DNA from 2 places in the Peribacillus sp. TH14 genome. Region 1 is predicted to be linked to the other one. Evidence: riboswitches for the same ligand, from Rfam matches in the RefSeq annotation. Region 1 holds a riboswitch; the other holds the start of a gene.
The links. Region 1 has a riboswitch for glycine ahead of gcvT (glycine cleavage system aminomethyltransferase GcvT). Riboswitches for the same ligand answer to the same signal wherever they lie in the genome.
Positions count from the first base shown of each region.

Region 2: it holds a riboswitch for glycine, as region 1 does, so the genes downstream of both, JFU50_RS06925 (amino acid permease) here and gcvT (glycine cleavage system aminomethyltransferase GcvT) in region 1, are expected to answer to the same signal.

Region 1 covers NZ_JAEKEK010000001.1:3,896,325-3,911,953, forward strand. The annotation lists gene comGF (competence type IV pilus minor pilin ComGF) at 1-286, shown strand, start outside; gene comGG (competence type IV pilus minor pilin ComGG) at 279-665, shown strand; gene JFU50_RS18935 (YqzE family protein) at 897-1,097, shown strand; gene JFU50_RS18940 (YqhG family protein) at 1,189-1,986, opposite strand; gene JFU50_RS18945 (DEAD/DEAH box helicase) at 1,964-3,652, opposite strand; glycine riboswitch at 4,023-4,110, shown strand; glycine riboswitch at 4,114-4,197, shown strand; gene gcvT (glycine cleavage system aminomethyltransferase GcvT) at 4,351-5,457, shown strand; gene gcvPA (aminomethyl-transferring glycine dehydrogenase subunit GcvPA) at 5,476-6,822, shown strand; gene gcvPB (aminomethyl-transferring glycine dehydrogenase subunit GcvPB) at 6,815-8,272, shown strand; gene JFU50_RS18965 (rhodanese-like domain-containing protein) at 8,450-8,833, opposite strand; gene JFU50_RS18970 (lipoate--protein ligase family protein) at 9,050-9,886, shown strand; gene JFU50_RS18975 (vitamin B12-dependent ribonucleotide reductase) at 10,276-12,846, shown strand; gene JFU50_RS18980 (MFS transporter) at 13,053-14,303, shown strand; gene JFU50_RS18985 (hypothetical protein) at 14,333-14,518, opposite strand; gene splB (spore photoproduct lyase) at 14,656-15,629, shown strand, end outside.
Region 2 covers NZ_JAEKEK010000001.1:1,402,846-1,418,474, reverse strand. The annotation lists gene JFU50_RS06975 (NEW3 domain-containing protein) at 1-635, opposite strand, end outside; gene JFU50_RS06970 (ROK family transcriptional regulator) at 907-2,133, shown strand; gene JFU50_RS06965 (extracellular solute-binding protein) at 2,133-3,224, shown strand; gene JFU50_RS06960 (ABC transporter ATP-binding protein) at 3,240-4,352, shown strand; gene JFU50_RS06955 (ABC transporter permease) at 4,349-6,037, shown strand; gene argH (argininosuccinate lyase) at 6,053-7,537, shown strand; gene JFU50_RS06945 (MepB family protein) at 7,827-8,420, shown strand; gene tnpB (IS200/IS605 family element RNA-guided endonuclease TnpB) at 8,678-9,883, shown strand; gene JFU50_RS06935 (sodium:solute symporter family protein) at 10,360-11,826, opposite strand; gene JFU50_RS06930 (DUF3311 domain-containing protein) at 11,823-12,023, opposite strand; gene JFU50_RS06925 (amino acid permease) at 12,212-13,552, opposite strand; glycine riboswitch at 13,732-13,810, opposite strand; gene JFU50_RS06920 (ketopantoate reductase family protein) at 14,366-15,292, shown strand.

The DNA.
Region 1 (15,629 bases):
GATGCAAATGCAACAGGAGGTCAGGGGTGCTAAAAGTCAGGATGTAATAGAAAATAAATTATATTTACTTTCAGGTGACCAGTTATCTTTTATTGAACAATATGAAGATAAGCTCCGCAGGCGAGTGAATGGAAAAGGTCATGAGGTCATCCTGCAGAACATTTCAAAATTTAAGGTTGAGAAGGATGGTAACGTCATTGTGTTAAATATAACGGATAAAGCAGGGAATACTGTTATTCGCAGGTTTCATCCTTTCTTTAAAAGTGAGACGAAAGTTGATGAATAATCAAAAAGGGGTCGTTTTCCCGATGGTCATGATTGTAGCGAGTGTTTTTATCATGTTCACGATATTAATGATCGATCAATTTGTCATCGATAAAAAATTTTATAAAGAAGTGGAAGAAACGCTTGTGGCCGATCATTTAGTGCATCTAGCCGTTAATGAGGTAACAGCTGGATGGGGTGAAGATATACCGAAGAACCTTCAGGGGGATATCTCATATCCCAATGGTGATGTCCATTATATATTAACGAAACAAGATGCCCGTTATGCCTTTATTGAATTTGCTTCCTCGACTAAAGATAACCGAGTTGGTAGAATCATTATTCAATATGACAAAGAGTTAGGTAGAGTTGTAGAATGGATAGAAAAACAGTCCGTATAACACGTATGAAGGCAACCTGATGGTGCGGATTCAGGAAGGATGAAAACGTTTTTGGCTGACTGTGAATGGGGTATCGAACGGAATGATTAGACTAATGTCAGGCTTCCCCTAAATGGAAGTGGAGAACTTACCATCGATACAACAAGCAGGCCCAAATAGTAACCATCTCGGGTAAACTAGAAAGAATAAAAGAAGCATAAGCGGGGCATACTTTATTTAGGGTGATATTGTATGTCTACTAACGCTTATATCAAATATCTTACACAGCAGCTTGTCGAATATTTTAATTTGACCAAGAAAGAACGGAAAGAAAAACGTCGTCATCGGAAAGAGGATAAAAATACTGGTGTGTCCCACTGGTTTGGTATTGTTCCTTTCGCTTTGTCGATGTTTGTAAGAAAAAAAATCAAAAAAAGAAAACAGATGTCCTAAGCTTTTGGACATCTGTTTTTTTTTTGTTTAGTCAGGCAAACCTAGCTAGGCGGTTGTAGTAGAGAAATCATTTCTGGAAAAATAGATCCATTTATCCTAACGCTCTATCTGATAAGTAAAATAAACCGCCATTGATGATTGATATTAGGATATTTGGCTCATATTGGGCCTGTAATGCCTGTTTTTCAGTGAAATAACTTTCGCTTTTTTCATCCATATCCTTATAAAAATGCTCCAATAAATTTAAGTCATTCTGCCAGCGCTCCATGGCTTCTTCCGCCCAAGAATGGTCATCGTTCTCGAAGCTGGTTCGGATATATGTATCAAGTCTTGCTAACCCACTCTTTGGCATGATTAATGGTGAGAGGGTGAAGGAGTAATCCGGTATCTTTGGGGTGACTTTAACCGGTAAAACACGATTGTGAAATCCTTCCATGATCTCCCCGGAGATTAAATTCAATCCAACAGACATAAAGGTATCTTTTTTTCGATCACATTGATAAGATATTTTAACATTTAGTGTAAGCCAGGGGAACAATGGATTATGGCGACCATTTGAGGGGAGTGTATCCTCGAAAAGTCTAGTATATCCAGCCAGCCTTTTTGTTGATTCGATAATTTGATGGAGACGGGGCGAACCAAAGTGAATTCGTTCTCCTTTCATATTGGGTGGAGCCTGATCAGGATTAGTAATGAAAGTAATCTGGGCTGGGTTTGGAATCCCGCCCGTTTTTTCAAGATAATGCCAATAAAAGGGACGGTTCATTAACTCTTTATCCATTTCAATCGTCAGTTGAACAGTGATATGGGATGGGGCATTCTCTAGTACTTCACAATCATTAGCTTCAAAGAAAGTTATTAAAAAATCATGAATTTCCTGTTGCTGCATGAATCTCACCTTCCTTCATAGTTTGAGCGAATTGAATCATCGATGAAAAATTATCCATCTTGATTTTCATTTCACCCTCAGTTCGGGACTCGCCGACCACGTCAATTAAATATTCTTCGATGTTGGTAATATCCAGCTTCGTTAAAATATCATCCAATTCACCAATTACTTTTTCAAACAAATGGATTTTTTCATATAATAATTTCAAAATATGTTCTTCAACTGTATTTTTCGTTGCAAAGTTATATATCATGACATCTTCTTCCTGGCCAAGTCGGTGAATCCGTCCAATTCTTTGTTCAAGTCTCATTGGATTCCATGGCAGGTCAAAATTAATCAAGTGGTGGCAAAATTGAAGGTTTATTCCTTCCCCACCGGCTTCGGTAGCAATTAAAACTTGAATCTGCTTTTGGAATAATTCTCTCATCCAGTCTTTTTTTCCACGCTTAAAGCCGCCGCGGAAGGGAACTGAGGAAATTCCATTCTGTTGTAAATACCATTGTAAATATAGCTGAGTGGCTCTGTATTCGGTAAAGATAATCACTTTGTCATCAATTTTCTTGATGAGTTCTAAAGCTTTTTCAGCCTTGGAGTTTTGTTCTGTTTCATTTACCTTCTCAAACAGCTCATCTAGCTTTGCTAAAAAGTCAGGGGAAGGCTGTTCATATTTGGCTTTCATGTTTTTCAATGTATAAAAAACGGCTTCTCTGCTGCTGCATGCTTCTCTTTGGAGGGTGAGTGCTGAAAAAGAACTTCCCTTCGATCCATCTGAAATAGGCTTAAATTTGGAAACAGCGTCGTACAAGGCTTGTTCAGTTGGAGAAAATTCAATGATGATTGTTTCCACCTGCCTTTTTGTCCATTCAATTCCAGTATCAGCCCGTCGGTTCCGAATCATAACAGTGTTGACGAGTTCCTTTAGGTGCTCATCCTCAATAACATTTCGGCCTTTGCCTTTATATTTCTCAGAAAAGAGTGTTGCATTTCCCAAGTGTCCCGGTTTCAATAACGAAACAAGATGGAAAATTTCTTCGACTTTATTTTGAATTGGCGTAGCTGTCAGCAATAAACAAAATTTCTTTTTCAGATTTTGGACAAATTCATAGTTCTTCGTTTTATTATTTTTAAGTTTATGAGCCTCATCAATAATGATAAAGTCATATTGCTGATTAAAAATGATATCTCGATGGGGAGCTCGTTTCGCTGTATCAATGGATGATATAACAACATCGCATGATTCCCACACATAGCTTTTTCTTTGAACAACAGCCGGAATATGAAACTTGGTATTCAATTCAAAAGCCCATTGACTTACAAGTGAAGCGGGGACAAGAATTAATACTTTTTTAACAAGACCACGGATCATATATTCTTTTAGAATCAAGCCAGCTTCGATTGTTTTTCCGAGACCTACTTCATCAGCTAAAATGGCTTTTCCATTCATCTTTTCAACTACCTGCTTTGCCGCTTCCAATTGGTGGGGAAGCGGGGTGAGCTGTGGAAGATGCTTGGGTGCCTGTAAACCTTCAAAATCAGGAATAATGAGGTTTTCTTCCATTTGAACAGCCAATTTATAAAGCTCCCAATTACCCCATGGACCGTCATTTTCCATCTTTTGTAGAAACTCGTCATTCCAATCAGAACTGAAGGATATATTAATTTTCATTGAAACTACTCCTTCTAAAATCATAATTTTCTTATTTAAGGTTGAAACCCGAACATTTTATATGTGAAGTAAGAAAAATATTTCTCTGTAAAAGATATTGCAGAGAAAAGTTTCTTAAGGTAGGATGTAAGTATATTTAGAAAATTCCAATTTCCCAAAACGCTTAAAAGATGAATGTAGTTCATGTTTTTCATAGTATGGGCAACCGCCTCTTACTTTATCCCAGATTAACAGACTAGAGATCATTCATTAAGTTCTGAAGTTTTAAGGAGAGTTGGTAGAGAAAGCATTTTGTAAATGCACAGAGGTTTTACTAACTATCAGTAGGATTAATTACTTTCCTAATTGGTGGAGACACATTTATATGCGGGTGAAGATAAGGGGAGAGACTACGAATGTAGCGCCGAAGGAGCAAACTTAGCAGTGAATCTCTCAGGCAAAAGAACTCTTATTGGACGCAACTCTGGAGAGCGCCGCTCGTTGCAGGACGGCCACCAAAGGGGAAAACCTATTATATAGGTAAACTTTCAGGTTTCAGGACAGAGAAAAAGCTCTTTAGGGCTTTCTCTGTCCTTTTTTGTGCCCTTTTTTCCACATTATGAATCAGGCTGAGAAGTATAAGAAGATCTGACAAAATGGAAAGAAGCTTTTAGAAAAGTGAGCAAAGTAAATCTAAAAAATCTAAGGGGGGTCATTTTTTGACCAATTTAAAAAGAACGCCACTATTTGAGGTTTATCGTGAATACGGAGGAAAAACGATCGATTTTGGCGGCTGGGAACTTCCTGTCCAATTTTCGGGTATCAAGGACGAACATGAAGCAGTTCGTACAAAAGCTGGCTTATTTGATGTTTCCCATATGGGTGAGGTTGATGTGAAGGGCCCAGGGAGTCTTGCCTTTTTACAAAAAATGATGACCAATGATGTATCAAAGCTAAAACAGGGCGGAGCAATTTATACGGCTATGTGTTATGAAAACGGCGGTACTGTTGACGATCTTATCATTTATAAAAAGGCAGAAGACGACTATCTGCTCGTGGTCAATGCCGCCAATACAGAAAAAGATTTTAACTGGCTACAAGCTAATTGTTCAGAGGATGTCCAACTTTCGGATGTATCAAGCGATTATACACAGTTGGCACTGCAGGGACCTTTGGCAGAGAAAATATTACAAAAACTATCTAATGATACACTTTTGAGTGAAATTGGCTTTTTTAAATTCAAGGAAAATGTCCTGATAAATGGGCTTTCCACGATGGTTTCACGTACAGGATATACGGGTGAAGATGGTTTTGAAATATATAGCAACAGTGAAAATGGCCCGGCCCTTTGGAGAGCTATTCTAGATGCAGGAAAAGAAGAAGGGATACAGCCGATAGGTTTAGGGGCACGTGACACACTCCGCTTTGAAGCTAAACTTCCGCTTTATGGACAGGAGCTTTCACCGGATATTACCCCAATTGAAGCCGGGATTGGTTTTGCGGTTAAAGTGGATAAGGAAGCCGACTTTTTCGGGAAAGCCGTTCTTACTGAACAAAAGGAAAAAGGGGCACAACGTAAGCTTGTCGGAATTGAAATGATTGACCGCGGCATTCCTCGTCATGGCTATAAGGTATACAGTGGGGATAAAGTCATTGGTGAAGTTACGACTGGCACTCAATCACCAACATTGAAGAAAAATGTAGGATTGGTAATTATCGATAAAGACTTTTCGGTGATGGATTCTGAAGTCGAAGTGGAAATTCGTTCAAAACGATTGAAAGCTGTTATTATACAAACACCTTTTTATAAAAAACCACGTAAATAGAGAGGAATGGTCATTAAGATGAAACATCGTTACTTACCCATGACAGAGCAGGATAAACAACAAATGCTGGAGGTAATAGGGGTCCCTTCTGTTGAGAACCTTTTCAACGATATTCCTGAAAGTGTCCGCTTTCAAGGCGAATATGACATTAAACCAGCTAAATCAGAGCCAGCCTTAATGAAAGAATTATCAAAACTTGCTTCTAAGAATGCTGATCTTAAAAACTATGCTTCCTTTCTTGGTGCGGGCGTGTATGACCATTATTCACCGGTCATCGTTGATCATGTTCTTTCCCGCTCGGAGTTTTATACAGCCTACACCCCTTATCAGCCAGAAATTTCACAGGGGGAGCTTCAGGCCATTTTTGAATATCAAACGATGATTTGTGAAATGACAGGCATGGATGTAGCCAACTCCTCCATGTATGACGGAGGGACGGCATTAGCGGAAGCAGCGATGCTTGCATCCGGTCATACACGACGTAAGAAAATTCTAATTTCAGCGGCAGTACATCCTGAATCAAGAGAAGTCGTTAAGACGTATGCGAAAGGTCAGCGAGTGGAAGTCATTGAAATTCCATTTAAAGATGGTGTGACAGATCTAGCTGCCTTAAAGGAATTGGCGAAAGACGATATTGCGGGAGTCATTGTGCAATATCCAAACTTCTTTGGACGTATTGAACCGTTGAAAGAAATGGAAGAAATCATTCATGATGTGAAATCCATGTTTATCGTTTCGAGTAACCCGCTTGCACTAGGTGCATTGACCCCTCCAGGTGCCCTTGGTGCTGATATCGTAACAGGCGATGCTCAGCCATTCGGTATTCCAGCAGCTTTTGGCGGACCGCATTGCGGATACTTTGCTGTCACGAACAAACTTGTTCGTAAAGTGCCAGGCCGTCTCGTCGGGCAAACAGTGGATGAAGATGGTAAACGGGGATTTGTGCTGACGCTTCAAGCTCGTGAGCAACACATTCGTCGTGACAAGGCCACATCCAATATTTGTTCCAATCAGGCGTTAAATGCTTTGGCAGCTTCTGTTGCGATGACCGCACTTGGGAAAAAGGGTGTCAAAGAAATGGCAGTGAATAATATTCAAAAAGCCTATTATGCGAAAAAAGCTATAAAGGAAAAAGGAATAGAAGTGGTGTTTGAGGGACCATCGTTTAATGAATTTGTCATTAAACTGCCGGCATCTTACCAAGAAATTAATCAAAGTCTTTTTGAAAAAGAAATTATCGGCGGCTTCGACTTAGGGACTGTTTATCCACAGCTGAAAGACCATATGCTTGTGGCTGTAACAGAACTTAGAACAAAAGAAGAAATTGATGCACTTGCGCAGGAATTGGGGGATCAACATGAATAATCAAGATCAATCACTCATTTTTGAAATCAGTACGTCTGGTCGAATCGGGTACAGTCTACCGGAAATGGATGTTGAAGAAATTTCACTTGAAGAGATTTTTCCTGCCGAATACATCCGTCAAGAAGAGGCTGAGCTTCCAGAAGTATCGGAATTAGATATCATGCGTCATTATACAGCTCTTTCCAAACGGAATCACGGGGTGGATTCGGGCTTTTATCCACTCGGTTCTTGTACGATGAAGTATAACCCGAAGATAAATGAAAATGTGGCGCGTTTTAACGGTTTCGCCCATATCCATCCATATCAAGATCCGGCGACTGTACAGGGAGCCTTGGAACTATTATTTGACTTGCAAGAACATTTAACAGAAATCACAGGGATGGATCAAGTGACCTTACAGCCAGCAGCAGGTGCACATGGTGAATGGACAGGATTAATGATGATTCGTGCCTTCCATGAAGCGAACGGCGATACAGCACGGACGAAAGTGATAGTTCCTGATTCGGCACACGGTACGAATCCAGCTTCCGCCACTGTTGCGGGGCTCGAAACGATTACGGTAAAATCAGATGAAAATGGCTTAGTTGACCTTGAAGATTTAAAGCGCGTGGTAGGTTCGGATACAGCGGCTTTAATGCTGACGAATCCCAATACATTAGGATTGTTTGAAGAGAATATTTTGGAAATGGCAAAACTTGTCCACGATGCTGGTGGGAAGCTTTATTATGACGGAGCCAATCTTAATGCAGTCCTATCTAAAGCCCGTCCAGGTGATATGGGCTTTGATGTGGTCCATTTAAATCTCCATAAAACATTTACAGGTCCACATGGTGGCGGTGGCCCGGGATCTGGTCCTGTCGGAGTAAAATCGGATTTGATTCCCTACTTGCCTAAACCACTCGTGGTCAAACGAGATGAGCAATTTATGCTGGATTATGATCGCCCGCAATCCATCGGAAGAGTTAAACCTTATTACGGAAACTTCGGAATAAATGTGAGGGCTTATACGTACATTCGTTCTATGGGTCCTGATGGTCTTAGGGCTGTCACGGAGAATGCGGTCATCAATGCGAATTATATGATGCGTAGGTTGGAACCATATTTTGATTTACCATATAATCGCCATTGTAAGCATGAGTTTGTGCTTAGTGGCCGCCGGCAAAAGAAGTTGGGCGTCCGAACACTCGATATTGCCAAAAGATTACTAGACTTCGGCTATCATCCACCTACTATTTACTTCCCGTTGAACGTGGAAGAAGGAATGATGATAGAACCGACTGAAACGGAGTCAAAGGAAACTCTCGACGCGTTCATTGATGCGATGATTCAGATAGCTAAGGAAGCGGAAGAAACTCCGGAGATCGTACAGGAAGCGCCACATACAACAGTTATTAAAAGGCTGGATGAAACGCTTGCTGCAAGAAAACCAGTCCTCCGTTATCAAGCTTAATAGCCTAAATAAAAATCCCCGCCATCTGAGCGGGGATTTTTATTCATTATATGTATAGAGAATGACCAGCTGGAAATGAATATACAATAAGACATAATAAGCTTTAAGACGGCATTTCATTTCAATTTTTAGTATGATAGCTTTTTAATTAAAAAGAGCCCATGCGGAGATGGGTTCTTATTTCTTTGCTTTAATTTTACCGGTCCACATTTTGAAACCGCCTTTTAGGTGAAACAGTTCTTTGTAGCCTTTTTTGTATAGCATGGCTGCAGCTCTTCCGCTGATGATTTCGCTTTGAGCGTACAAGTATACAGGCTTGTCCGGCCTAATTTCGACCAGGCGTGTTTTCATTTGAGTCATAGGGATGTTTCTTGCGCCTAAGATATGACCATTATCAAATTCATTTGGTTCCCGCACATCGATTAGTTGTACTTTTCTGTAGTTAGCAATAAATTCATCCTGTGTTAACGTTTTAACGATTTTACGCTGGCGGTACCAATTAAAAAGTGAATACGCAATAACCACTCCTATGATGATGAGCAGTGTATATAATAATTCCAAACATAAAAACTCCCTTCTACCTAACGAATACAGACAATCTTTATTATATAATTGCTTTAACTAATAATCAAAAAATATTTTCGTAAAATTCTTTATCGACTTAATGGTACTTTCTTTTTTAGAGTGTTAAAGTCTGTTAAACTACTAAATGTGAGTTTTTTTATGACGGAATTACTGACTTACTTTTAAACAGTCTACATGAAATGAGGGGTAAGGATGACAAAAGAAAAATGGGGATTTATAGATTCTGGATATTGTTCACCGGCTTTTAATATGGCGATGGACGAAGCTCTTTTAAACTGGCAGAGTAAAGGGGAAATACCACCGATTATCCGCTTTTACGGTTGGGACCCAGCTACATTGTCGATTGGTTATTTTCAAAAGGCAGAATCTGAAATTGATATAGAAGAAGTTAAAAGGCAGGGCCTCGGTTTTGTTCGCAGACCAACAGGAGGACGTGCTGTACTGCACGAACATGAATTGACTTATAGCGTAATTGTCCCAGAATCCTATCCGGGAATGCCTACTACTGTTACTGAGGCATATCGAGTTATTTCTGAAGGAATATTAATGGGGTTCAGGAATCTTGGATTGGATGCTTATTTTGCTGTACCTCGAACCGATCAGGAGAAAGCGGCTTTAAAAGCACCCAAGTCTTCCGTCTGTTTTGATGCGCCAAGCTGGTATGAATTGGTCGTTGAGGGCCGTAAGGTAGCTGGCAGTGCACAAACAAGGCAAAAGGGCGTCATCCTTCAACACGGGGCCATTTTACTTGAACTTGATGATGAAAAGCTCTTTAGCGTGTTTAAATTCTCAAATGACAGGGTTAAAGAGAGAATGCAAAAAAACTTAAAAAACAAAGCCGTGGCCATAAATGACATTGCCGGAAGAAAGATTACCATCCCAGAAGCAAAAGATGCTTTTGAAAAAGGTTTTGCCGATGGACTTTCGATCGAATTAGAGCCATACGTCCTCACTGAACAGCAATTGCTGGAAGTGAAAGCCATTGCAGAAAGCAAATATGAAAGCGATGAATGGAATTTTTTGAGATAGAAGAAGCAGGATAATTAGAACAGATAATAAAAATGTTTTTTCAGATTTTTGCAAACAAATAAGCTTTTCCTTGCAACGATAAGCACTAACAAGGACAGGGAAAAAGCAAGGTTCAAATTAATTGAAATCTGATGAAAAATTATTATAAATCGACATTTTCCTCCCTTTTACTAACTATATTAATTGATTTATCGTTTGACAAAATTAAAAGTTAATCAACACAAACACAATATATAGTAGTCGAAATATTTATTACGACACTATATATTGATTTTTGAGTTTCGCTATGATAAATTTAGGGTAACTTGTTAAGCGAAACGGACATGTAAGACTACATATAAATTTTTGCAGCAAGAACGGATCTTGAAACATATAAAGGAGAGGGAATTATGTCGGTTGTAATAAAAGAAGCTTTAAAGGTTGATCTAGAAAGGTTGAATAAGGATATTTCTTTATTTCCCCAGGTCCATCCTGTAACAGCTGATATGAAAATGACGCATAAAGGCGTGTCCCGTCTAGTTATGCTTGACCGCTATTCTTTTAAGGATACTGAAAAAATTACGCTCTCGACTGGCGATTTTGTAGTATTGACGATTAAGGAAGATCCGAAATTCCCTGCACGGGGTCTTGGTTACATCGTTGAAATAGATTGGGAAACGAAAAAAGCTAAGGTATTAGTGGATGATGAATTTCGCGGAGCATTAGATAACCCGGAAGAAGTGGCAACGGGGATTGTAAATCGACCGCTTGATATCATTGAAAAGCCGCTTGAAATATACTATGAACAAATTGCAAAACGTAATGCAACGGGATTGGCTTCAGTGGAAAAGACTGAGGAAAAAAGAACGGAATGGTTCAATAAGTTCTATGAAGAATTAAAGAACCTTAATTTTGTCCCAGCAGGACGTGTATTATATGGAGCCGGTTCTAACACGGATGTTACTTATTTTAATTGCTATGTAATGCCATTTGTTCCGGATTCACGCGAAGGAATTTCCGAACATAGAAAGCAAGTCATGGAAATCATGAGCCGCGGAGGCGGTGTAGGTACGAACGGATCGACACTTCGTCCAAGAAATACATTGGCAAAAGGGGTAAATGGAAAATCCTCCGGTTCAGTTTCATGGCTTGATGATATTGCGAAATTGACCCATCTTGTTGAACAGGGCGGAAGCAGACGCGGTGCACAAATGATTATGCTTGCGGATTGGCATCCAGATATTGCTGAGTTCATTATTTCGAAAATGCAAAATCCACGGATTCTTCGCTACTTAGTGGAAAACACAAAAGATGAAACCATCAAAAAGTACGCTACAGATAAATTAAAATTCACTCCGCATACCGAACAGGAAACGGCTATGTACCAAGGTATCATCAACTATAAAGAGATTCCGGGTTTAGGCGGATTTAACGAGAAAATCATTAGAGAGGCCGAGGAAAAGGTTCGTACAGGCGGAACGTACAGTGTCCATAATGCCGATTTTCTAACAGGCGCCAATATCTCGATTTGCTTGACTAAGGAATTTATGGAAGCTGCCGAACAAGATGGCGAATATGAATTGCGTTTCCCGGATGTTGAAAGCTATAATGCTGAAGAAATGGCGATTTATAATGAAGAATGGCACAATGTCGGTGATGTACGTGAGTGGGAAAAAATGGGCCGCAAAGTCCGTGTTTACCGTAAAATCCGAGCTAAAGAGCTTTGGAACTTAATTAATATTTGTGCTACTTATTCTGCAGAGCCGGGTATTTTCTTTATTGATAATGCTAACGAGATGACAAATGCAAAAGCATACGGACAACAAGTTGTAGCAACGAACCCATGTGGTGAACAGCCACTGGCTCCATACTCTGTGTGTAACCTAGCAGCTGTAAATTTAGCAGAAATGGCTGATAAAGATAACAAAACAGTTAACTTTGAGAAACTTAAGCAGACCGTAGAAGTGGGTGTGCGTATGCAGGATAACGTCATTGACGCGACCCCTTACTTCTTAGATGAAAACAAGAAACAAGCACTCGGCGAGAGACGGGTTGGTCTTGGTGTTATGGGTCTGCATGATTTGTTAATCTATTGTGAAACGGAGTACGGATCTGAAGAAGGGAATATCCTGGTAGACAAGGTGTTTGAAACGATTGCAACTACAGCTTACAGGACTTCAGTAGACCTTGCTAAAGAAAAGGGCAGTTTCCCGTTCCTAATCGGGTCAACTGATGAAGAAACGAATGAGCTTAGAACGCGTTTCACTCAAACCGGGTTTATGGAAAAAATGCCAGAAGATATCAGAGAAAGTGTTGCTGCACATGGCATCCGTAATTCTCATTTATTGACAGTTGCTCCTACAGGCAGTACAGGTACGATGGTTGGGGTATCAACTGGTCTTGAACCATATTTCTCTTTCACCTATTTCCGTAGCGGTCGTCTTGGTAAATTCATTGAGGTTAAGGCTGACATCGTACAGGAATACTTGGATCGTCATCCAAAAGCGGATCCAGAAAAGCTTCCGAAATGGTTCATTTCTGCAATGGAATTGGCTCCTGAAGCACATGCTGACGTTCAATGCATTATTCAACGCTGGATTGACAGTTCGATTAGTAAAACGGTTAACGCTCCTAAAGGATATACCGTTGAACAAGTAGAAAAAGTATATGAACGTCTATACAAAGGCGGAGCAAAAGGCGGTACGGTATATGTAGATGGAAGCCGTGACAGTCAGGTTCTTACGCTTAAAGCGGAAGAAAATCAAATGGATGAGCAACTTGAAATGGATGAATTAACAGATGTGGAAGAAAAGAAAAAAGTCGTATTGGTTGATACGATAAATGAACTGCGTTCGACGAATGTTACGATTGGGTCGGAAGTAGGTAACACCTGTCCTGTTTGCCGTAAAGGTGAAGTTCAGGAAATGGGCGGATGTAATACATGCACGAATTGTGGCGCACAATTAAAATGCGGCCTATAAGCTTGATTTAAGAAAGTCGTTAAGGTATAGCTGAAAAGCTGATCTTAACGGCTTTTTTTTGCAAATCTAAGAGTGTATTCAATATTTTGAAATTTTAAATGTTACCTTTTATTGGTCTGTAAACTATTAATTGTTATTCATTTTCGTGAAAGCTTTTCTTTATATATGGTTAAACTACAATGTATTAACTATGATGGGGTGTATGAATGGAAAATCAGAAATGCGATAATACGAAGGTAAGTGCTTGGTGTATTGTAAGCATGGCTTCGATTCCGCTCGTCATGACACTAGGAAATTCTATGCTTATTCCGGTGTTGCCGGTTTTTGAAGAAAAAGTGAACATAACATCCTTTCAGTCGAGTATGATAATCACCAGTTATTCAATCGCTTCCATTTTTCTAATTCCAGTAGCAGGTTACTTGTCTGATCGCATTGGAAGGAAAAAAGTTATCCTACCCAGCCTGATTTTAGCTTTGATAGGTGGTTTGATTGCTGGTTTTGTTTCCTGGAAGATGGACAATCCGTATACCTGGATTATCTTGGGCCGCGTTCTACAAGGGATTGGTGCGGCTGGGGCAACTCCAATCGTCTTGCCGTTAGTAGGCGACCTTTATAAAGCTGATGATGAGAAAACAAGTTCCTGTTTAGGCATAATTGAAACATCGAATACCTTCGGGAAAGTGTTAAGTCCGATTTTAGGATCCTTATTCGCTTCACTTATTTGGTTTTTACCGTTCTTTTCTATTTCCTTTTTTAGTTTAATTTCGATTGTTCTCGTTTTTTTCTTTATAAAAGTACCGAAGAATAATCATGCACCAATAAAGTTCAAAGAATTTTTAAATAAAACGAAAGTAACCTTTGAGGAGGGAGGAAAGTGGCTTTCCGTTGTATTCCTATTGGGCGTTTTTGTCATGCTTGTTCTTTTTGCAGTGCTATTTTTTTTATCGGAAAGTCTAGAAAAATTACATGATTTAAAAGGCATTAAAAAAGGCTTTGTCTTGGCGATCCCTTTGTTCTTCTTATGTATCTCCTCTTATGTGGCGGGAAGGAAGATAAAAGGAAGCATACCGTTGATGAGAAGGATTATATTGATTAGCTTAATATTAATGTCAGGAAGTATAGTTTTTGTTGGCTATACGAAGGAAAAAATTGTGTTGCTGCTTATAATAACAAGTGTATTAGGAATCGCGATTGGTGCCATGCTTCCAACTTTGGATGCGCTCATTACTGAAAATATTGAAAAGACACAGCGGGGAACAATTTCCTCTTTCTATAGTTCTGCACGATTTATTGGTGTTGCAGCAGGACCACCACTCATGTCAGTGTTAATGAAAAACTATTTAAATATAAGTTATATTATTGCCGGAGTATTTGGTATAATCTTGCTTTTCCTTGCGTTTAAACTCCTTAAAGAAAATACAATGAAAATGAATGCAGAAGAGAAGACCGAGTCTTAGGATTCGGTCTTCTCTTCTGCATTCATTTGTCAGCCATTTTCATTTTGTTGGGCAATTTCCTTTTCGGCCAAGTATTGGTTTCCATCCTTTAACACCGAGTATTCATCGACAGAGTCTCCAGGGACATTCCGGGGATTGGGAAATTTATTATCTGTTTGTACGGTAATTACTTGTTTACCCATTCCATTTGCCAAGAAGTCTTGCTTTTTAGTCATATCACATCTCCCATACTTGAATTTACCAATTAGAATCAATCATGAGGATAATTAAATTAAGAAAAACTATCCTTATAAGTTAGATTGTCTAGTTTGAATAAAAGTATGAACAAATCCGAAAAAGAATGGAGAAGTATATGAAACCATTTATCCCACAGCTAGTATATATTGAGCCAAGAGCACTGGAATACCCGCTTGGCCGAGAATTAAAAAAGAAATTTGAGGATATGAATATTGAGATCCGTGAAACCACTTCACATAATCAAATTAGAGATTTACCTGGGGATAATGATTTGCAAAAATATCGTGTCGCCAAGTCGACGCTGGTTGTGGGAATCAGGAAAACGTTGAAGTTCGACTCGTCTAAGCCATCTGCAGAATATGCTATCCCGCTTGCTACTGGGTGTATGGGTCACTGTCACTATTGTTATTTACAGACGACGCTAGGTACAAAACCATACATTAGGACATACGTGAATCTTGATGAGATTTTCGAAGCAGCTGAAAAATATATAAACGAAAGAAAACCTGAAATTACCCGCTTCGAGGCGGCATGTACTTCTGATATTGTCGGCATTGACCATTTGACACATTCATTAAAAAGGGCCATTGAATATTTTGGTAAAAGTGAAAACGGTGTTCTCCGATTTGTAACTAAATTTCATCATGTCGATCATCTATTGGATGCCGAACATAATGGGAAAACAAGATTTCGGTTTAGTATTAATTCACGTTACGTGATCAAGAATTTTGAGCCTGGAACTTCGAGCTTTGAGGAAAGAATGGAAGCGGCACGCAAGGTAGCAGGTGCAGGATACCCATTAGGTTTTATCGTTGCACCAATATATCGTCATGAAGCATGGAAGGAAGGCTACTTTGAACTATTCGAGCGGTTAAGTGAGGCATTAGAAGGGGTGGATATTCCTGATTTAACTTTTGAGTTAATCCAGCATAGGTTTACTGGTCCTGCAAAAAAAGTGATTCAAAAAAATTACCCTAAAACAAAATTGGAACTTGATGAAACGAAACGGAAATATAAATGGGGTCGCTATGGCATTGGGAAATATGTGTATCAAACTGAAGAAGCAGCAGAACTTGAATCAACTATCCG
Region 2 (15,629 bases), 2.5 Mb from region 1:
TTTTTCACTTGCCATACTGATAGACCTTGTTTCAATTGTTGTGGAAAAACAGATGGATCAGCCGCATCCTTAAAAGCACGTTCACTTAAGATTGTCATTGTACGATGATGTCCATGCTGGGTATCATCATTTTGGAAGGATGGCATCAATATATCAGGCTGATATGTTCGGATAAACCGGATAAGCCGTTCATACGTGAGTTCCTCGCCCCATTTTTCTAATGTTTCTTCTGGTGTTTTCGAGAAGCCAAAATCATAGATAGGATCAGAGGTTGTTTCACTGAGATGATAGGCTTTAACCCCGGTAATTTTTGCAGCTTCTATCATTTCTCTTGAACGGATAATTCCAAGAGCATTGTCCAGTTCATCCCCAATTTCATTTTGTCCGCCTTCACCACGGTTCGCAATTAGGCTGGAGGTCTTCACACCTAACCCTCTCGATAAATAGGCGAGAAAGTCGCTGCGCTCATCATCTGGATGGGCACCGCTGTTTAAGAATGTAACGGTTGTCTCGAGTGGCTTGACCGCATTCCATAACTCAACATTAGGTTTTTCCTTTTTTGCTGCGTTACCTGCGAGCGGCAATAGTGAAAAAACTAACAAAAGTGAAAGCAAAGGTACCAAAATTTTTTTCATGCCTTCCTTTAACCCCTTTCAAATTTAATAAAAATCCTAAGCTTTTTTGAAGACTATGAAAAGTATGTTAGTAATATTACCTAACTAACTTGATGAAAAAGCTTATCTAATAAATAACATAATAGGTTATAATTGTAAATGAACCGAAATAACTATTAAAAACAGAGTATTTGAAATAATCAAAAAATAACTTGTGCACTTTCTTGATTTAAGTTATATTTTTACTTAATTAGTAAGATTTACTAACTAAATAATGTAAGGCCGTGATGTGATGAGTTTTAAGCGAACACCCAATCATCAAAAATACGTAAATAAAAAAAGAATCATTCAATGCATCCAAGAATGTTCATCTATTTCAAGGGCTGAAATCGCTGTTAAGCTTCAGCTTAGTAAACCGACAGTTTCTCTTGTTGTAGATGAACTTATACAGGAGAAATGGGTATTTGAGAAAGGAATAGGAGAGTCCTCTTCTCAAGGAGGGAGGCGGCCAATCCAGCTCTTTTTCAATGAGCGAGCGGCATATATCATAGGAACCGATATTGGCGGAACAAAAGTGAAAATCGTTTTATGTGATTTAAGTGGCAACATCCTTGCTGATACTAGTTTTTCAACAAATATTTATCTACAATCAGGTCTTCTTAAACAAATGGCTATTGAAACAGATCGGTTAATTGCAAAGAATCAGATCGCGAAAGATAGGATTTTAGGGATGGGAGTTGGGATTCCTGGTATTACGCAAACAGCAAGTGGACTAGTAATTGAGGCACCGAGTTTAGGGTGGATTCAGTATCCATTTATAGCCGAAGCGAAACGGTATTTCGATTTCCCTATCTTTGTCGACAATGATGTGAATGCTGCTGCTCTAGGTGAACAGTGGCTAGGGAACGCACAGAATAAGCGAAATGTACTGTTTATTGCAGTTGGCACAGGGATAGGAAGCGGCATTATCTTGAATAACCAGTTATACAGAGGGGCATCGAGTGCAGCTGGAGAGATGGGATATATGGTAACTAATAAAGAGGATATGAAGCGTGAATTTAAGCCGATTTTCCACAGATATGGCTATTTAGAAAGTGTTGCAGGAGGAAAGTCCATTGGTGCTCATTTTACTAGAGCAGTTCTCAAGGATCCTCATCATTCTTTTTTTGAACGGGCCCAGTCTTCTGAACTATCAGGTGAAGATGCTTTTTTGTTCGCAAAAAAAGGAGATTCGACAGCTATAGCTGTCATTAATGACGCCATCGAACATTTAGCCTACGGAATTGTCAATGCAGCTAGCTTGCTAAATCCAGAGGTCATTATTTTAGGAGGTGGTGTATTAAATTCATCTGAATACATTTTACCTAGAATTCGGGAGATTGTTGATCGATATCTTCCAAGTTTAGTAGAAATGAATACTTCACAACTGGGAGAAAACGCAGGAGTTTTGGGAGCGGTTTCCCTATTTTTAAGAGAACATGATAGCATTTTGAATTTTCATAATGAGGGGGATTATTAATGAAAAATAAGAAAAAGTCGTTTGTTTCAGTGCTAACTTTATCGGCAGCTTTATTGATTTCTGGATGTAGCAGTACAGATACAAAAACGAATTCGAATGCAGGCGGTGCCAAAGAAGAAAAAAGTGAATTAGAAGATAAGATTGTTGTTTATTCGCCGCATGGAAAAGATATTTTATCAAAATTCGAGACTCAGTTTGAAGAAAAATATAGCATTGATGTTGAGTGGCTTGACATGGGGTCCCAGGAAATCCTTGATCGTGTTCGATCAGAGAAAACTAATCCGCAGGCAGATGTTTGGTGGGGAGCACCTTCCACGAACTTTAACCAAGCAAAGGATGATGGACTGCTAGCTGCTTACCAACCTACCTATTCTGATAGTCTTGATGAAGGGTTCCACGATCCAGAATGGTATTGGACGGGAACGAGCCAGACTCCAGAAGTCATCATGTATAACAGCAAGGAACTATCAAAAGACGAAGTCCCAAAAGATTGGGATGAGCTGCTTGACCCGAAATGGAAAGATGAAATTATCATTCGCTATCCGCTAGCATCTGGAACGATGAGGACGATTTTTTCTTCGATGATTTATCGCACGTATAAGGATACAAATGATCCTCAAGAGGGCTATGATTGGTTAACGAAGCTCGACCAAAATACAAAAGAATATTCAGCCAACCCGGAAATGATGTATAACAAAGTAGCCAAAGGAGAGGGTTCACTATCTGTTTGGGCAATGCCGGACGTTGTCATGCTGAAAGAAAATAAAAACTATCCGTTTGAGTTTGTTATTCCAGAAAGCGGAACACCGGTGTTGACAGAAGGAATTGCCATTGTTGAAGGTGCCAAGCATCCAAAAGCAGCTGAAGCGTTTTATGAGTTTGTGAACTCACCAGAAGCTGCGAAAATTTTAGCTGAAGAATTTTACCGGATTCCGACAAGAAGTGATGTGACAGATTTACCTGAATGGATCACGGAAACAGATATTAAAACGATGGATATTGATTGGGATGTTTTCCAAGAAAAAGGTGACGAGTGGATGAAATATTGGGACGAAAATATTAAAAGTGGAGATAAAGAAATTAAAGAATAAGGAAGTGTCGTTGGGATGGCGTCAATAAAAATAGAGAATGTCCAAAAAGCCTTCGGAAAAACGATAGCTATCGATCATTTAAATCTGGAAATCAAAGACGGTGAGTTTTTTACCTTTTTAGGTCCAAGTGGCTGCGGTAAAACGACAACCCTTCGGATGATTGCTGGGTTTTATTATCCAACAAAGGGTGTCGTCCGATTTGGCGACAAAGATATGACGCGAGTACCTCCGGAGAAAAGAAATACTGGCATGGTTTTTCAAAACTATGCCCTTTTTCCTCACATGACGGTTTTTGAAAATGTAGCCTTTGGATTGCGCGTGAGAAAAGTTTCTTCAAGCGATTTAAAGGGGAAAGTGCTGGATGCACTTCGCAAAGTCAGGCTGGAGAACTACTCGGATCGTCAAGTGAGCCAGTTAAGCGGAGGACAGCAGCAGCGTGTAGCCCTTGCGAGAGCACTTGTTATTGAACCGGAAATATTACTGTTGGATGAACCATTAAGCAATTTGGATGCCAAGCTTCGTGATGAAATGAGAGCAGAAATCTTAAGACTGCAGCGTGATTATAAGATTACCACCATTTATGTCACACATGATCAGGCAGAGGCATTATCGATGAGTGATCGGATCGCCGTGTTCAATTTTGGGGTATGTCACCAGGTCGGGACTCCAGCAGAAATTTATAATCAGCCCGCTAATGATTTCGTGGCGAGTTTTATTGGTGAGATTAATCTATTGTCCGTTCAAGTGAAGAACGTTCAACAAGAGAATATAGTGGTTACCCTAGAAAACGGTGAAGAACCGGTAAAATTACTTGTACATAATCACACTAATGAAGGAGAGTTAATTCAACAGAATGAAAAGAACCTTGCAGTTTCGATTCGTCCTGAAGCAATCCGTATTCTTGATAAGGTCAAAGAAGGAACAAATATCTTAAAAGGAAAAATAGAATCTGTCCAATTCTTTGGATCTGTTGTGAATGTAATGGTGGGTGTTCATAACGTGTTACTGAGGGTGGACGTGTTAAACACGCATGAATTCGGATACTTTTATCAAGGGAAGGAAGTGTATGTACAACTTCCGGAGAAACAGCTGCGCCTCATCCCGGTCATAAGCGGTGATGCTCCATGATTAAAAATCGTGATACAAGGTTGACGATTTGGCTTCTTATACCAGTTGTATTAGTGCTCGTAGCGTATGTTCTCTATCCATCATTGAGAACCTTTTTTGAAAGTTTGCAAAAAGACGGATCGATAACTTTCGGAAATTATCAGGATTTTTTCGTGCAGGAATCGAAAACGAACTTAGAGGCTCTATGGAACTCTGTTTATATATCAATTTTAAGTGTATTGGCTAGTGCCTTGATTGGTATTCCGCTTGCCATTATTTTTAACCGTTACGATTTTCCAGGCAGAAGCTTCTTTTCAACTGCAGCGATTTTGCCGATTGTTCTTCCATCATTAGTAGGGGTTATGGCCTTTATGTTTTTATATGGAGAATCAGGATTAATTCCAAATGCTATTAAGGATTTGTTTGGTCTTGATAAAGTTCCTTTTAAAATTGGCGGGGTTTCGGGAATCCTGATCGTGCATGCCTATACGATGTATGTATATTTTTATATGACCGTATCCGCTGCGATCAATAAAATTGATCCGTCTCTAGAAGAAGCTGCTTATAACTTAGGAGCGAATAAATTCAAGGTATTTTGGAATGTGACATTTCCATTATTAACACCTGCCATCGTTGCCGCTTCTTTACTTGTATTCATGATTTCAATGGCTTCATTCAGTGCCCCGTTTTTATTAGCTGGTGGGTACCGAGTGTTGAGCTTGCAAATATATTTTTCGAAAATTAATGGTGATATGGAAATTGCTGCTACTCAATCTGTAATTCTTTCCATTGTTTCGATTTCATTTCTATTATTCATGCGTTGGTATCAGAATAGGAAAGATTACCGCATGGCTTCAAAAGGAATCGGGGCACACAGGAGTGAAGTGAAAAATCCGCTTATGAAGTGGGTGATGGTGGTAACGGGTATCATCGGCGTACTTATTCTGCTTTTACCGCACTTTACGATTCTATTGCTTTCACTTGTACCGGATGGAACCTGGACGTTTCAAACGTATCCAACAGTATTTAATGTGGAAAATTACCGGCTTTTGTTTGAAGACCCTAATATTTTTAAACCGTTACGAAATAGTTTACTAATGGCTGTTATTGCCACACTAGCAAATTTGGTGTTTGGGGTCATAGCGTCCTATGTTCTTGTCAAACGGAAATTCATTGGGAAAAGCTTTATTGATATTCTAGTCATGATTCCATGGGCCTTGCCTGCAACGGTTATTGGGATGAACTTGATATTTGCATTTAATGAACCTAGCGTTTTTTCTTTCGGTCAGATATTAGTAGGAACATTTTGGATTCTGCCCCTTGCCTATTTCGTTAGACATATTCCGCTTGTTGTCCGCTCAACTAACGCCGTTCTAGAGCAGCTTGATGACTCGATTGAGGAAGCAGCAAGAAACTTGGGGGCAAAGTGGTTTTATACCTTCAGAAAGGTCATTTTACCGATTATTATGCCTGGCGTTTTATCAGGGACATTATTAGCCTTTATCGAGTCTGTAGGAGAATTCCCAACCTCAGTCCTATTGTATACGATTTCTAACAGACCTATATCTATTGAAATTATGAATCAGCTTCGGATGTTCAATATGGGGCAGGCAGCTGCTTATGGGATGATTCAAATCACGCTGATTGTTATTGTTCTTTTTATTTCGAATAAGTTTTTTGGAATCAAAGCAGAAAAAGCCTTATAAATCGGGGGTAAAAAGATGAGTAAGCTGGATGAATTTATCAAAAATGAAGGTAGTGTTTTTCCAGGAAAAACATATGTAGAAGAGCTTCTAATGCCAGTTTTTAATGATCAAAGAGATTACTTATTTCATGTGATGTTCGATATTCATCGAGCACATGTGATCATGCTTTCAGAACAAAAGATTATTAAAGAAGAAGAAGCAAAAATTATGCTGGATGGGATTCGGAAAGTGGCTCAAACAGATCTCACCCTCCTGACCTATCAACCTCAATTCGAAGACTTATTTTTCATGATGGAGGCAAAGATTGGCGAAGAAATCGGTCATGAGCTTGCAGGAAAGATTCATATCGGTCGCAGTCGTAATGATATGGGAGTTGCAATGTATCGGCTTGTTTTGAGGGGCCATCTTCTTCAATTAATTGGCTATGCAGACCAATTGAGTGAGTCATTCTTGGTGCAAGCTGAAAAGCATATAGAAACCTATATTACGGGTTACACGCATACTCAGCCAGCTCAGCCGACTACATTGGGCCACTACTTTCTAGCCATTTATGATGTTCTTCAAAGAGATATTGGACGGTTATGGGCAGCCTATGAAACGGTGAACCTATCCCCTCTGGGAGCGGCCGCATTAACCACAACTGGTTTTCCAATCAGCCGGAATCGTACCGCTGAATTGCTTGGCTTTGAGGCGGTTGTTGAAAATTCCTATGACTCGATTGGCGGGGCCGATTATTTATTAGAAACTGCAACTGCAATTATGACGTGCATGGTCAATACTGGAAGATGGATTCAAGATTTTTTGCAGCATGTGACAAGGGAGTTTGGTACATTTTATGTGGCAGATCCTTATGTTCAAGTAAGCAGTATCATGCCGCAAAAAAGAAATCCAGTATCAATTGAACATTCCCGATCAATTGCCAGCAGTGCGTATGGTGATGCGCTTGCTGCAATGAATATGATCCACAATACTCCATTTGGTGATATCGTCGATACGGAAGATGATTTACAGCCGCATTTATATCGAGCATTTTCGAATGCAGGCCGTGTCATGAAACTAATGTATGCAGTCATATCAACCTTGAAAGTAAATGAAGAACATACAAAAAAAATGGCCGCAAAATCTAGTATCACGGTTACTGAATTAGCAGATACTCTATCAAGAGATTACGAGATATCATTTAGGAAAGCTCATTCCATAGCTAGTCATATTGCAAAACGGTCGATAAGTGAAGGTAAAGAGTTATATGACTGGGACACACAAGACATTAACAAGATTATTAATGAATTCGTTTCAGTGAATATAGCAGAAGACGAATGGAAAAAAATCATCTCTCCCGAATATTTTGTGGAGATTAGAAGCATTCAAGGTGGGCCTAGCCCGAAAGAAGTTTCGAGGATGATTGTGAATAGAAAACAAAAACTAGAACAACAGGTGCAGGAATATAAGGAAATTGTTAAGGATTTGAATGATAGAAGGAAAGCTTTAGTAGAATATTGAGGTTGCAGCTTTGGAAAGTCCCGTAAGCAGAACAAGTGGAAAAGTCAGCATAATGATTAAAGACCCGGGAGGAAGTTGCCTGGGTTTTTTTAGGTTCATTCCATTTTATTTAAATGTCATCTAACTATTTACAGGGCTAGGGATCTGATAAATAATGCTGTTGATAATTGAATATAACGAACAAATGTTCTAAAATGAAGGGGCAGAACGGGAGTGATGTGTATCGAATGGCTTTGTAAGAGAATATAGTAAAATGACTAGAAAGCTTTAAAATGGAGGATTAGAACAGATGGATGAGAAAAATCAAGACTTATTAGAATCAGATCTCAGCGTTCAAAATTCCGGGGCTTCCTCTGACACAATTCATAGTGACCTTCTTGCAACAAAGGAACTTGTTTATAGCCCGTGCAGGTTTGAGTTCTCACAACCACTAATAGAAGCACAAAACGCTGAATATGGAGCCTATATATTCAAGTTGAATACCCTTTCCATTAGATTTCGTGTGGCTAAAATCACACCTACAAAGGTTGGACAATTTGTGACTTTGTGGGAGAGAATTGGGGATGGAGCGATTCAACCATATGACATATCAGATCCAGCTGATTTGTTTGTTATTAGTACTCGCAAAGGTAATAACTTTGGTCAGTTTGTATTTCCAAAAGCTGTTTTATGTGATCAGAATATAATATCTAATAAAGGTAAAGGTGGTAAACGAGCAATACGCGTTTACCCACCTTGGGACAAGCCTACTAGCCGTCAGGCACAAAAGACTCAGATATGGCAGCTGAAATATTTCATAGAGATACCTATAAATAAACCAATAGACTGTGCTCGTGTTCAGATGCTCTACAGTCCAGATCAGGCAAGTCAATTAGAAATATAATTATGATCTCTATGAATTTAGAAATATGGTACAAAAGAGTTGTTAGCATTTGATGAATTATTATCAGTATCGTTAAACATAGGCATGAATAAAAGAATCTTTTTATCATTTCCCGCCAGAAGACTCCCTCTTCAAGCGTGTGAAGGGCGAGAGCCCTACGATAAAGGGGAGATGAATGGCCGGTTGGCATAAGCCAAAGTAATCTTTTGACAAACATACGTTCGATGATTAATAATAACTATAAGGGGGTGAAACCAATGGTCGTAAACAAAGCTTATAAATTTCGAATCTATCCAACTAAAGAACAACTAGTTCTAATCAATAAAACGATCGGCTGCTCCCGTTTTGTCTATAACTTCTTTTTAGGCAAACAAAAGGAGAAAGATGCCTACTGGTATATCTGTGAAGAAATGAAGCAGAACGGCCAATTACCCTCTAATGAATGGAAAGGTTCTTTTCTGAATAAATACGCAACAATCAAAGAACTTCCAGCTTTAAAGAAAGAGTATTCTTTCCTGAAAGAAGTAGACAGTATTGCCTTACAGAAATCGGTGGAAAATTTAGCAGATTCCTATAGTCGATATTATAAAAAGCAAAACAAGTCACCACGCTTCAAATCGAAAAAGAATCCTATCCAGTCCTACACGACTAAACATACGAATGGAAATATCGGAATAATTGGAAACAAAATCAAATTACCAAAACTCGGTCTAGTTCGTTTTGCTAAAAGCCGCGAAGTCGAAGGGCGAATCATCAATGCCACAATCAGGCGGAACCCTTCGGGTAAATATTTCATTTCCGTTTTAGCGGAAACCAATGTACAAGTACTTCCTAAAACGAATCGTTCGTGCGGTGTAGATGTTGGTTTGAAGAATTTTGCTATTCTTTCAGATGGTACGATCTATCAAAACCCAAAATTCTTCCGGACGGTCGAAAAGAAATTGGCCAAAGCACAACGGATTCTTTCAAGGCGACAAGAAATAGCCTTGAATCAAAATAAACCATTGGCTGAAGCAAAAAACTATCAAAAACAAAAACGAAAAGTGGCTATTCTACACGAAAAAATTTCAAATGCCCGAATGGATTACTTACATAAAGTTTCTACCGAAATCATCAAAAACCACGATGTTATTGGAATGGAAGACTTGCAAGTGTCGAGTATGATGAAAAATCACAAACTAGCTAAAGCTATTAGTGAAGTATCTTGGTACCAATTCAAAAAAATGTTGGAATACAAAGCAAAATGGTATGCTAAACAAATCGTGACCGTATCTAAAACGTTTGCTTCTAGCCAATTGTGTTCTAGCTGCGGTTACCAAAATAAAGACGTTAAACATCTGAATCTTCGTGAATGGGATTGTCCTTTTTGTTCTACTCACCACGATCGAGATATTAACGCAGGACTCAATCTAATGAATGAAGCCATAAGGCTTCTAACCGTAGGAACTACGGGAGTAGCCTAATTAAAAATTGGCCGATAGGCTAATGTTCTTAGGAATCCCCCACTTCAATCAGACCGTAAGGTCGATAAGTGGTGGGTAGTTCAACGTATACTTACACGAATTCCTGGAGTTTTATTTTTCAGGGATTTTGATTTCTTGAATCTGAAAGAAGTGTACTGCTGACTGACCCGTAAATTATATCTTGTACTTTTCATCAGTATGATCTTTTGAAAAACATTTTATCTGCTGATTGCCAAGGCTCTTGCTGTCTTTCATTACTCATGTATTAAGAGAAAAATCAATGGAATTTTTCGTGCGAATTTTTTTGTTTTAGAGGGAGAAAAAGAAGTGTGTATCCTTTATGGGGTATGGGATACATAACATGATAAAGGCTCAGTCTTTTGACTGAGCCTTTCGATTATATAATTTACGGTGCACTTTTAATCCCCAAAAACCACAGTCAAAGAAGTACTTCATATATCTTTAAGAGATTTAGATTATTTTGCGGGATCTAACTGAACCGAGAGCTTTCTAAAAGCGAGACTTACAGTAATCATAACAAAGAAATTGACCGCCAAGGCAATGATTCCAACATTCAAATCTTTCGCTGCCTGTGGTAAGGATGGAAACATGGTACCTATGGTTGAATGACTAAGCGTAATGTAGGTTACGATGGCCAATCCGCAGATGATCCCGGCGATTGCTCCAAATTTGTTGATAGGATTAGTTTTTTTCAGGCTAAAGAGAAGAGACGGAAATAATTGTGTGATAAGACTGTATCCCATGAGAATTAATGCTGACATCGTTTCGCCGCCGTTTAAGGTAAAGTAGACTGCTATTAATGCAATAACAGGAACGAGGAACTTTGCTAATCTTACAACGTTCCGATCGGGTACTGTAGGTGCAAATTCCTTATAGACGTTTTTCGCGAGCAGTGTAGCCACACTCATTAAAAGCATGGATCCTGGTACTAATGCGGTCAGCATTCCAGCTCCGCCGATTATGCCTATAAACCATGGATCAAAGGTCTCGATAGAAAGGCGCAGCAATGAGAGGTCTGCATCTGCCCCAACGAGTCCAGGCACTTTCAATATAGCAGTAAATCCTACAAAAAAGACAAATAACAACATGAGCGTATATAACGGACTGATTATAGCATTTTTACGAAATACTTTCCCGCTGCGCGCCGAATAGACAGCGCTGAAAACTTGGGGCCACATGTAAAAACCAAATACAAGCAATATTACCGTGGAGATAAACCATGAAACACTAAGCCCCTGTTCAGGAAGCTTTAGAAAACCAGGCTTGGCTGCATTTACGGCCTCAAACATCGGTTGAAAACCACCAAAGTAATGAATAGGAAGATAAATTCCTAAGAATCCTATAATCACGATCATCATGATATCTTTAATGACTGCTGTCCAAACTGAGCCGTGTATTCCAGAAATCATAACATAAATGGTAAGGCTGATTGCTCCCATCCAGACCGCGGTAGACATTGAAATTGCTCCATAAGATGCTTCTGAAACAATAATCCCTAATCCTTTAAGTTGCACGACAATCACTGGAATCATAGATACCACACCGACAAGTGCTGCCAGAATTCCTAAGCTTGGGCTCTTATACTTGCTTACAAAGAAATCAGATTGAGACATTAGACTATTTTCTTTGGCATATTTCCATATTTCCGGAAGAAGCCAATATGACAATACATAAGACAAAGTAATGTAAATAAGGACGTATAAAGCGGGTGCACCCTTACCATAAGCCCAGCCGCTGCCGCCAAGGAAGGAAAACGTCGTATAAATTTCTCCAGCCATCAATAGAAAGACGAATATAGCACCAAAACCACGGCCTCCAACCGTCCATTGTTCCAAATTCATGTCTTTTCCTTTTGAAGATCGAATACCTAAAAAGATTGATAAAAGTAAAAATCCTAAAATAATTAAGAGGGAAATATTCATTCCTGGTCACCTTCCCGATTTCTGGGGTCCAACTTATACATGATGCCCAAAATAACGGATGTAAGGACCACCCACATAGCCATCCAAAACATATTAAAAGGCATCCCTAATACATAAGGTTCTATTCTGTTAACAAACGGAAGAAATCCTAATATGCCTATAAAAGGAACTAGAGTAAGTATATATATAATCTTCATTAATCCAACCCCTCCATTCTAAGTGAAAAGTCATTCATATCGACTTACAGTACCTTACACTATTTTAATATAAAATTTACTGTGGCTGCATTATATATTTTAGTAGCACTTCTCTGTGTTAGCAAAATAAATTGAAAAAAAGGAAGGGAGTGTCCCTTCCTTTTAATTCCTGCGACCATGAAAAATAGCTACTTTTTTTTCTGATAATTATAGAGTACGAGTAGAAGAATGAACCAGATTGGCGTCATTAACAGTGAAAGTCGTGTAGCTTCAGCGAATAGCATAACGATTAGGATGAACAGAAATAATCCTAAAATAACGTAATTGATAAAGGGTGTAAAAGGAGCTTTGAATGTAGAGTGGGCTCTCAAGTCCGGACGTTTTTTCGCATATTTGATATGTGAAATCAAGATGATGCTCCAAACCCAAATAAAACAGATGGCACTGATTGTAGTTACTATTGTAAAGGCCTGTTCAGGTATCATTTTGCTTAGCAATGCCCCTAGGGAGACGACGATTGCCGATGTAACCAAGGCATTACTTGGAACAGCATGTTTATTTAATTTTGCTAATTTTGCAGGAGCATCGTTATTATTGCTTAATGTATAAAGCATACGGCTTGTTGAAAATAAACCGCTGTTGCCGGCAGATGCAGCGGATGTCAGGACAACAAAATTGATAATCCCTGCAGCGATTGGAATGCCGATTAGTGTAAAGACTTCTACGAATGGACTGCTTGATGCATCCAGCTGTGTCCAAGGATTGACGCATAGAATGACGAGTATGGCACCTACATAGAAAAGTAAAATTCGGACTGGGATTTTATTGATGGCTGATGGTATATTTTTTTTCGGGTTAGCTGTTTCTGCTGCAGAAACACCAATTAATTCGACCCCTACAAAGGAGAAGACAACCAATTGTAAAGATAGCAGGAAGCCGGATACGCCGTTCGGAAACATGCCTCCGTGGCTCCAAAGGTTGGTGAGTGAAACGGTTCCTGTATTGGTTTTAAAGCCAATGACTAACAGGATGATGCCTACAATAATCAAGGCAATAATCGTGATGACTTTAATGAGCGCGAACCAGAATTCAAGTTCTCCAAACAATTTAACCGTCAATAGATTCAATCCTAACAGAATGACTAGGCATGCAAGAGCTGGTATCCATTGAGGGATATCGAACCAATATTGCATATAGACACCAACCGCAATGATATCGGCCATGGCTGTCATGATCCAACAGAACCAATAGGTCCATCCGGTTACGAATCCAGCCCACGGCCCGATATATTCGGTAGCGAATTCGGTGAATGACGTATAACCGGCGTTGGATAAAAGTAATTCCCCTAAAGCCCTCATAACAAAAAATAAGGCAATCCCTATAATAAGATAGGAAAAGATAATGGATGGGCCTGCTAATTGGATGGCTTTACCGGATCCAAGAAATAAACCGGTGCCAATGGTTCCTCCTATTGCAATTAATTGTATATGGCGATTTTTTAAATCTCTTTTCAATTCCTGTTTAGCCAATTTGAGCATCTCCCGTTGTATATGATCTTAGTCGTGTGGAGCGTGATTCCACATTCCGTGTAGCTCGTTGTTTTCACCTCGCTTATGCCATTGAATGGCAATATCTTGGATTTTGGACAATAAAAAAAGAGATTGGATACTACCAATCTCGTCAGGTTTAAGAATAACAATTCATCATTCGTTACTCTTCTGTCCTTTTGCCTGAGATTGTGAATCCTTCGGCGCTGTACTATGTACAGTCTCTCCAGAAGCTGCTCCTGCTATAGTGTGATCCATAGCATTCAACGCTTGCTAGTATGCGGTTGTAATAAATGTCCGTTTGTAGAAGAATTGAATCTTCCTTCGGTCATTTGTCATTATACTTAAATAACGTCAATATAATATTGGAATTCTATCATTGTTTATTCTATAGGTCAATATGAAAATTGGAAAGTTAGCGGGTAATGTAGTTGGTATATATCAACTCTTTAAAAATAGTGATTGGAAAAGCCATAATGACTGTAGCTGATAGTTAACGGGTACACTTTAAAATCAATACAAAAAACAACAACAAATTTTGTGGTTATCGTTCCTCAGAAAAGTAGACTTCGTTTAAGCCTTAATTTTCCTTTTGGTGATATATATGAACCAAAAGGAAGCTGTAAGGGATGTTACAAGCCCCTCGTGTCATTATTGGTATTTCACAATATTGTAGCTTTTCTAGGTGGTTTTTTTCTAAACAATTCATACCATAGAACTGGCATTTTAATCGCGACCGTTTTCTGAATAGTGTGATAATATTTAGGTAAAAAGGTGAAGGGAATTAGAGATGCTATGGCGATAAAGACAGTATCAATTGTTGGATTAGGAGCACTGGGCATTTTATATGGACATCATTTATCAAAGGAAATGCCGAAGAAGAATGTGAGGATTATTGCGGATACAGCTAGAATAAAGAGATATGTCCAGGATGGGGTTTATTGCAATGGTGAGCTTTGTGACTTTCATTATGTAACGCCTGAAGAAATATGCGAGCCTGCAGATTTGATGATTTTTACTGTTAAATTTAGTGGATTGGAAGATGCTATTGAAGCGGTGAAGAATCAAATTGGAAAACAGACGATTATTATTTCTGCTTTGAATGGGATCACAAGTGAAGCGATTATTGGTGAGGCGTATGGAAAGGATAAAGTCTTATATTGTGTTGCGCAAGGTATGGATGCTGTTAAAGAAGAAAATAAGTTGACATACGACCATATGGGCATACTCTGCCTTGGTGAACGGGAACCTGGATTGGTTTCAGAAAAGGTTCAGCAGGTGGCAGATTTTTTTGAAAAAATGAAGGTCCCATATGAGATAGATACGGATATGTATAAGCGGCAATGGGGGAAATTTATGCTGAATGTTGGTGTTAATCAAACTGTTGCTGTCTATAAAAGTAATTATGGTGAAATTCAACGAAAGGGTCATGCAAGAGAAATGATGATTTCTGCCATGAGAGAGGTTATCGTTCTGTCAGAGAAAGAAGGAATTCATTTAACGGAAAGAGATCTGGATTATTGGTTAAGTGTATTGGATACATTAAGCCCAGAAGGAAAGCCATCCATGGCTCAAGATATCGAAGCTCGACGTTACAGTGAGGTTGAGTTATTTGCAGGTACGGTATTAAAATTAGGTGAGAAATACGGAGTGCCTACACTTGTAAACAAAGAGTTATATGAACGAATTGAATTTCTCGAAAGTCAATATAATTTCAACTAAAGTTTGACTTTTTTCTATGATAACTCCCTCACCTTGCTCTAGAACAAGGCCATTTGAACTGAGCTCAGTCTTTAAAGACTGGGTTTCCTTTGGTTGTGTTAAATTCCCTACTTTATCTTATTAGGGTCATGTTATTTTATTGATTTCTTAAAATACTAATATATCTAATATCACTTTTAGTGATTGAATTTTTTTATACTGGTTAGTGTTTCCTCTAGAAATACATTTGTTTTTTTACAGAATATTTATTATTATAAGATAAGATTATAAATTATGCGATATGAAAAAGAATTGGAACTTTTTAAATCTAATCTAAGTATGGAAAATGAATCAACAG